2 regions of the Streptomyces sp. S186 genome follow, and region 1 is predicted to be linked to the other one. Evidence: predicted binding sites of a transcription regulator. Region 1 holds the regulator's gene; the other holds the start of a gene.
The links. Region 1 encodes HspR, which represses chaperone genes until heat shock. Its sites were predicted from a motif close to TTGAGNNNNNNNNNCTCAA; they were not measured.
Positions count from the first base shown of each region.

Region 1 (3,403 bases):
CAAGGAGAACGGTGGCCCGGACGAGGGCTGACGTAGGGGCCGACGCGAGAACCGCCCGGAAGGAGGGACGTCGGGGATGAGCACCAAGGACTTCGTCGAGAAGGACTACTACAAGGTCCTCGGCGTCCCCAAGGACGCCACCGAGGCGGAGATCAAGAAGGCGTACCGCAAGCTGGCCCGGGAGAACCACCCGGACGCCAACAAGGGCGACGCCAAGGCCGAGGAGCGCTTCAAGGAGATCTCCGAGGCCAACGACGTGCTCGGCGACGCCAAGCGCCGCAAGGAGTACGACGAGGCCCGGGCGCTGTTCGGCAACGGCGGCTTCCGGGCCGGCCCCGGCGGGGGCGGGAGCTTCAACTTCGACCTCGGCGACCTCTTCGGGGGCGCCGGGGGCGCGGGCGGCTCCGGCGGCTTCGGCGGCGGGCTCGGGGACGTCTTCGGCGGCCTGTTCAACCGCGGCGGCGGCACCGGCACCCGTACGCAGCCGCGCCGCGGCCAGGACATCGAGTCCGAGGTGACGCTCAGCTTCACCGAGGCGGTCGACGGGGCCACGGTCCCGCTGCGGATGTCCAGCCAGGCGCCCTGCAAGGCGTGCTCCGGCACCGGCGACAAAAACGGTACGCCTCGGGTCTGCCCGACCTGTGTCGGCACCGGCCAGGTCAGCCGGGGCGCGGGCGGCGGCTTCTCGCTCACCGACCCGTGCGCCGACTGCAAGGGCCGCGGCCTGATCGCCCAGGAGCCCTGCGAGGTCTGCAAGGGCAGCGGGCGCGCGTCCAGTTCCCGCACGATGCAGGTCCGCATCCCTGCGGGCGTCTCGGACGGGCAGCGCATCCGGCTGCGCGGCAAGGGCGCCCCGGGCGAACACGGCGGCCCGGCCGGCGATCTGTACGTCGTCGTCCACGTGGGCGCCCACCCGGTCTTCGGCCGCAAGGGCGACAACCTCACCGTCACGGTGCCGGTCACCTTCCCGGAGGCCGCGCTCGGCGGCGAGATCAAGGTGCCGACGCTGGGCGGCCCGGCGGTCACGCTGAAGCTGCCGGCCGGCACGCCCAACGGACGCACGATGCGGGCCCGCGGCAAGGGCGCGGCCCGCAAGGACGGCACCCGAGGTGATCTGCTGGTCACCATAGAGGTCGTCGTTCCCGGGGACCTCGGCGACAAGGCGAAGGAAGCGCTGGAGTCCTATCGCGAGGCGACCGCGGGCCCCGACCCGCGGGCGGAGCTGTTCCAGGCCGCGAAGGGAGCATGAGATGGACAGCCGGGGCGGGCAGCGTCGTAACCCCTTTGAACTGACCGACGAATCGCCGGTGTACGTCATCTCCGTCGCGGCCCAGCTCTCCGGCCTGCACCCGCAGACCCTGCGGCAGTACGACCGCCTGGGCCTGGTCTCGCCCGACCGTACGGCCGGGCGGGGCCGGCGCTACTCCGCCCGCGACATCGAACTGCTGCGTACCGTCCAGCAGTTGTCGCAGGAGGAGGGCATCAACCTCGCCGGCATCAAGCGCATCATCGAGCTGGAGAACCAGGTCGCGGCCCTCCAGCAGCGGGTCGCCGAGCTGCAGGGCGCCCTGGAGGGCGCGGCCAGCGCGATGCGGCAGCGGGAGGCGGCGGTGCACGCCTCCTACCGCCGCGACCTGGTGCCGTATCAGGACGTGCAGCAGTCCAGCGCGCTGGTGGTCTGGCGGCCCAAGCGGTCCTCGGAGTGAGGCTGTTGTGAGGCCGTCGCCGACGTGACGAAGGGCCGGGGTGGGCGCACCACCCCGGTCCTTCGTCATGCGTCACGCCGCCGGGTCCGCGGGTGTCCGCGGGTGTCTCCGAGTATCTCCGGGTGTCCGTGACGCCGGCGGTCAGCAGCCGTTGTACCCCGCCGTCGGCATCGACAGCCGCCGGTGCACCTGCGACTTCATCGCCAGGGTGTAGACCGGTTCGTCCAGGTCGGCGGTCTCCAGCCGGACCCCCGCGGCCGCGCACCGGGCGCCGAACTCCTCGGCGCCGTCGATGGCGTACTCCAGCGCCCGCCGGTTGGGCGTGACGAACACATCGACCAGGCCCTCTTCGACGTCGTGCCACAGCGCGCTGTGGTCGGCGCGCAGCTGGTGCAGGCTCAGCTGGCAGGTCAGGCGGTAGTCACGGGCAGCCGCCCACTGTTTGCACATGGCGTGCTGGCTGCGGTCGTCGACCAGGAACGGATCCTCGTCCAGCTCGGACAGCGGCATCAGGCAGGCGATCGCCGTCACTCGGACCGAGTTCATCGTGCCCTCCGGGGCGTGGCGACTGTGGGGGCGACGATACCCCCGCCGGGGGCCCGGGGTGGAGGGGCGACGCCGGGCGGCGACGCGTATCCGCAGGCGTGGCAGATCTTCCAGCCGTCCTGGTTCACGGCCAACTGGCCGCCGCACCGGGGGCAGTTCTCCGCGGCCGGGCGGGGCCGGACCGTCCGCTTGTGGGGGCGACGGCGCGGAACGGTCGTCGTGGTACTGCCCAACGCCGACGCCATGCGGCCTCCAGCTGCCGTCTTTTTGCCCGGGACAGGTCCGTTGCCGCTCGTCCTTGCGCGGAGGTGTTCGGTTCCTGCCGTTCCTGAGTACCAGGTGGGCGCGCGGCGGCGGATTCACGGGGTCCGGTTTCGGCCAGGTACGGACCTGGCGACGGCGGCGGGACGGGCCGGCGGCAGCGCGGGGCGTCGGCAGAAGGGGACGTGGCGGGCCTCAGGCGCGGCCGAGGGCCTTGGTCACCGCGATCTCGATCATGACGCGGTCGGGGTTGGGCTCCGGGGTCCGGCCGTACCGCTCGGCGTACCGGCGCACCGCGTCGGCCACCGTCACGGCGTCCGTCCGCACCCGGGCGACGCCCTCCAGGGTCGCCCAGCGGCCGCGGTCCACCTGGCAGACCGCCACCCGCGCCCCGTCGGCGCCGGCCGCGAGGATGTTCCTGACCTTGGTGCTGTCCTTGCGCGTGATGATCCGCGCGATCCGCTGCCCGGCGTCGTAGGTCACACCGACCGGGACGACGTGCGGGGTGCCGTCGGCCCGCAGGGTCGTGAGGGTCGGCATCTGGTACTCGCCCCAGAAGGCGAGGTACTCGGGGGAGAGGGCGGAGAGGTCGTGGGCCATGGGGGCCAGGGTAGTGGGGGCCGCGGCGGGCGGCCCCTGGCTGGTCACACGAAGTCGGCCGTCTCCAGGTCGAAGGAGAAGGGGGCGGGGAGAGGGAGGGGTTTGCCGAAGGGGATGGTGGTGTTGCCCACGTAGTCTTCCGCGGAAGGCTCGCTGAACAAGGTCACCGTGGACTTCTCGCGGTCGACGAGAAGGTAGAGCGGAATGCCGGCGCGGGCGTAGGCGCGTCTCTTGTCCTCGCGGTCTTTACGGGGCTTGGTCGATGTCACCTCGACGACCATGGTGATGCC
Region 1 covers NZ_CP193932.1:4,394,205-4,397,607, forward strand. Annotated here, with positions in the region: gene grpE (nucleotide exchange factor GrpE) at 1-31, shown strand, start outside; gene dnaJ (molecular chaperone DnaJ) at 77-1,249, shown strand; gene ACRAS8_RS18885 (heat shock protein transcriptional repressor HspR) at 1,251-1,706, shown strand; gene ACRAS8_RS18890 (hypothetical protein) at 1,848-2,252, opposite strand; gene ACRAS8_RS18895 (pyridoxamine 5'-phosphate oxidase family protein) at 2,709-3,113, opposite strand; gene ACRAS8_RS18900 (Uma2 family endonuclease) at 3,158-3,403, opposite strand, start outside.

Region 2 (3,403 bases), 1.6 Mb from region 1:
CGGACCAGTTCCATCCGGTCCAGCAGCGGCTCCGGGATGGCCTCCAGGACGTTGGCGGTGGCCAGGAACACCACGTCGGAGAGGTCCAGTTCGACCTCCAGGTAGTGGTCCCGGAAGGTGTGGTTCTGCGCCGGGTCCAGCACCTCCAGGAGGGCGGCGGCCGGGTCGCCCCGGTAGTCGGAGCCCACCTTGTCGATCTCGTCGAGGAGCACGACCGGGTTCATCGAGCCGGCCTCCTTGACGGCCCGCACGATCCGGCCGGGGAGCGCGCCGACGTAGGTGCGCCGGTGGCCGCGGATCTCCGCCTCGTCCCGGACGCCGCCCAGGGCGACCCGGACGAACTTCCGCCCCATGGCCCGCGCCACGGACTCCCCCAGCGACGTCTTGCCGACGCCCGGCGGCCCGACGAGCGCCAGCACGGCGCCGCCGCGGCGCCCGCCGACCAGCCCGAGCCCGCGCTCGGACCGCCGCTTGCGCACGGCCAGATACTCGGTGATCCGCTCCTTGACGTCCTCCAGGCCCGCGTGGTCGGCGTCCAGGACCTCCTTGGCGCCGGCGATGTCGTAGGCGTCCTCGGTCCGCTCGTTCCAGGGGAGTTCCAGGACGGTGTCGAGCCAGGTGCGGATCCAGCTGCCCTCGGGGCTCTGCTCGCTGGCCCGCTCCAGCTTGTCGACCTCCTTCAGGGCCGCCTCGCGGACCTTCTCGGGCAGGTCGGCGGCCTCCACACGGGCGCGGTAGTCGTCGGACTCCTCGGCCGCGTCCTTGGAGTTCTCGCCGTTCAGCTCGCGCAGCTCCTTGCGGACGGCCTCCAGCTGACGGCGCAGCAGGAACTCCCGCTGCTGCTTCTCGACGCCCTCCTGGACGTCCTTGGCGATGGACTCGGCGACGTCCTGCTCGGCGAGGTGGGCGCGGAGCACCTCGGTGGCGTACTTCAGCCGGGCGACCGGGTCGGTGGTCTCCAGCAGCTGGAGCTTCTGCTCGCTCGTCAGGAACGGCAGGTACCCGGCGTTGTCGGCGAGCGCGGGGACGTCGTCGATGCCGGTGACGCGGTCCACGACCTGCCAGGCGCCGCGCTTGCGCAGCCAACTGGTGGCCAGCGCCTTGTATTCCGTGACGAGTTCGGCGACGGCTCCGGGAAGGGGGTCGGGGGCCTGCTCCTCGACGGTGGTGCCCTCCACCCAGAGCGCGGCGCCCGGGCCGGTGGTACCGGCGCCGATCCGGACCCGGCCCAGGCCCCGGATGAGGGCTCCCGGGTCGCCGTCGGACAGCCGTCCGACCTGCTCGATCCGCCCGAGCGTGCCGATCGCGGCGTACGTCCCGTCGATCCGCGGGACCAGCAGCACGCGGGGTTTGCCGCCCGACGGGGCGGCGGCCTGGGCGGCCTCCACCGCGGCGCGCACCTCGGCGTCGGACAGGTCCAGGGGCACCACCATGCCGGGCAGGACGACCTCGTCGTCGAGAGGCAGCACGGGCAGGGTGAGCGGTGTGGACTCCGTCGACCGAGCAGACGACTCAGCAGTCATGATCTCCCCTTCGGCAAGCAAGTTGAGCTTTACCCACTCAATGCTGAACACCCTGCGGTTGTTCCCCGGGGCGTGTTCGCTCTGAGCGATCGGGCCGCGGGCAGCAGCGAGCAACTCGGTTACGGGGCAAGGCGCGTGGGGGCGTGGGCACCGGCCGGAGGGGAAGGGCGGCGCTACCAGTGGCCGGGGCGGCGCAGGCCGCGCGGCAGCCTGGTGGTCGCGTCGCCCCGGGCGGCGTTCACCTGGGCCTGCGTCAGGAAGATGCTGCCGGTGAGATCGGCGCCGCGCAGATCGGCGTCCCGGAGGTCGGCGCCGATCATGTCCGCGGACCGCAGGTCGGCGCCCCGGAGGTCGGCCGCGATGAGATACGCCCCGCGCAGGTTCGCACCCCTGAGGTCGGCGTCCTTGAGCCGCGCCCCCATCAGGTCCGCGCCGCGCCGCTCCTTCTTCCGGCCCGGGACCTTCGCCCGGACCAGCTCGCTGACCCGCAGCAGCAGGACGTTGACCGCGCCGCGGTGGGCAGCCACGTCCAGCGCGGCCAGTTCCCCGGCGGTACCCAGGGTCAGCCGCTCGGTCTTCTCCAGGAGGGCGCGCAACTCGTCGCGTACCGGGCGGGCCGGGGGCAGCGCGACCGCCTCGGTCAGGTACCAGAGCAGTTCGTGGAGCTGGCGCATCACGGCGAACGCGTCGAACATCGGCCGGGCGGTCTCCGGCGCGCTCCGCCAGTCCCTCCCCTCGAAGGTGACCTGGGAGATCTTCTGCCCGGCGCCGAAGCACTCGAAGACCGTGCAGCCGGAGAAGCCGCGCTGCCGCAGGTCCCGGTGGACGCCGCAGCGGAAGTCGTCCTGGAGGTTCGGGCAGGGCCGCCCGGCCTCCTTGTCCAGGGCGAAGTCCGCCGACCGCGCGAACGGCAGCGCCACACAGCACAGGCCGAAGCAGTTCCCGCAGTCGGAGAGCAGCGGGAGCCGGGCGGCGTCCGGGCCCTCCGGGCTCTGCGGCGGGGCGGACGGACGGTCCCCGGCGGGGCGGCGGCGCTCGTGCGACACGGTTCTTCTCTGCTCCTGCGGCCGGCGGGGCCCTTTCGTCACGGCACCCGCGAAGACCTCCATTCTCCGCGACCGGCACCCGGCACGTCGTCCGGGAGGCCCCGCGGACGCGGCGCGGGACGCCCGTCGGACCCGCCCTGAGGCACCCGCTCCGCCCGCAGCGCCGGGTGGCCCAGGTCGCCCGGCAGCGGCGCGGGCCCGGTGCGCCGGCGCCGCCAGTGGTGGAGCAGCGGCCAGGCGGCGACACCCAGGGCGAGCGACAGCAGATGGCCCCAGTCGGTCATCGGGTCCACGTAGGCGAGCAGGCCGCTCAGCGCCTGGTAGCCGCCCGCGGCCAGCAGTGGCCAGCGCGCCCAGGCGGGCAGCAGTCCGGCGAGCGCCCCGAGGCAGGCCATCACACCGAAGCTGATGCCGTAGTCGAGGCGGTGCAGCGAGCTCTCCGGCAGTTCCCCGGCAGCGACCGAGAAGCCGACCGGCACCTCGGTGGCGAGGGTGGCCAGCGCGTGCCCGCCGAAGAACACCACGGCGGTGCGCACCCCGCCGATCCGCCGCTCCAGCGCGGTCAGCACGAAGAGGAAGGCGACGGCATAGCCCGAGACGACTCCGCCGGCGCTCCACAGGGCGCTGGCAACCAGCACCAGCAGCGGTGCCTGGGTGAGGTGCACCACGTCCGTACTGGAGCCCTGGAGCAGCGCGGACACCACGGAGGGGTCGCCGTGCTCCGCGTAGAGCGAGGTGGCCACGAGCAGCAGCGCGTAACAGAAGGTGAAGGGGGTGCCGGTGGGGGTGGGGAGCAGCCGCCAGAAGCGCGGGCCCGGCCGGCGGCGGTCGGCC
Region 2 covers NZ_CP193932.1:2,830,649-2,834,051, forward strand. Annotated here, with positions in the region: gene lon (endopeptidase La) at 1-1,523, opposite strand, end outside; gene ACRAS8_RS11640 (pentapeptide repeat-containing protein) at 1,697-2,569, opposite strand; gene ACRAS8_RS11645 (rhomboid-like protein) at 2,608-3,403, opposite strand, start outside.
Region 2: a site for HspR is predicted at 1,546-1,564, ahead of lon (endopeptidase La). Genes of this name have one in related genera too.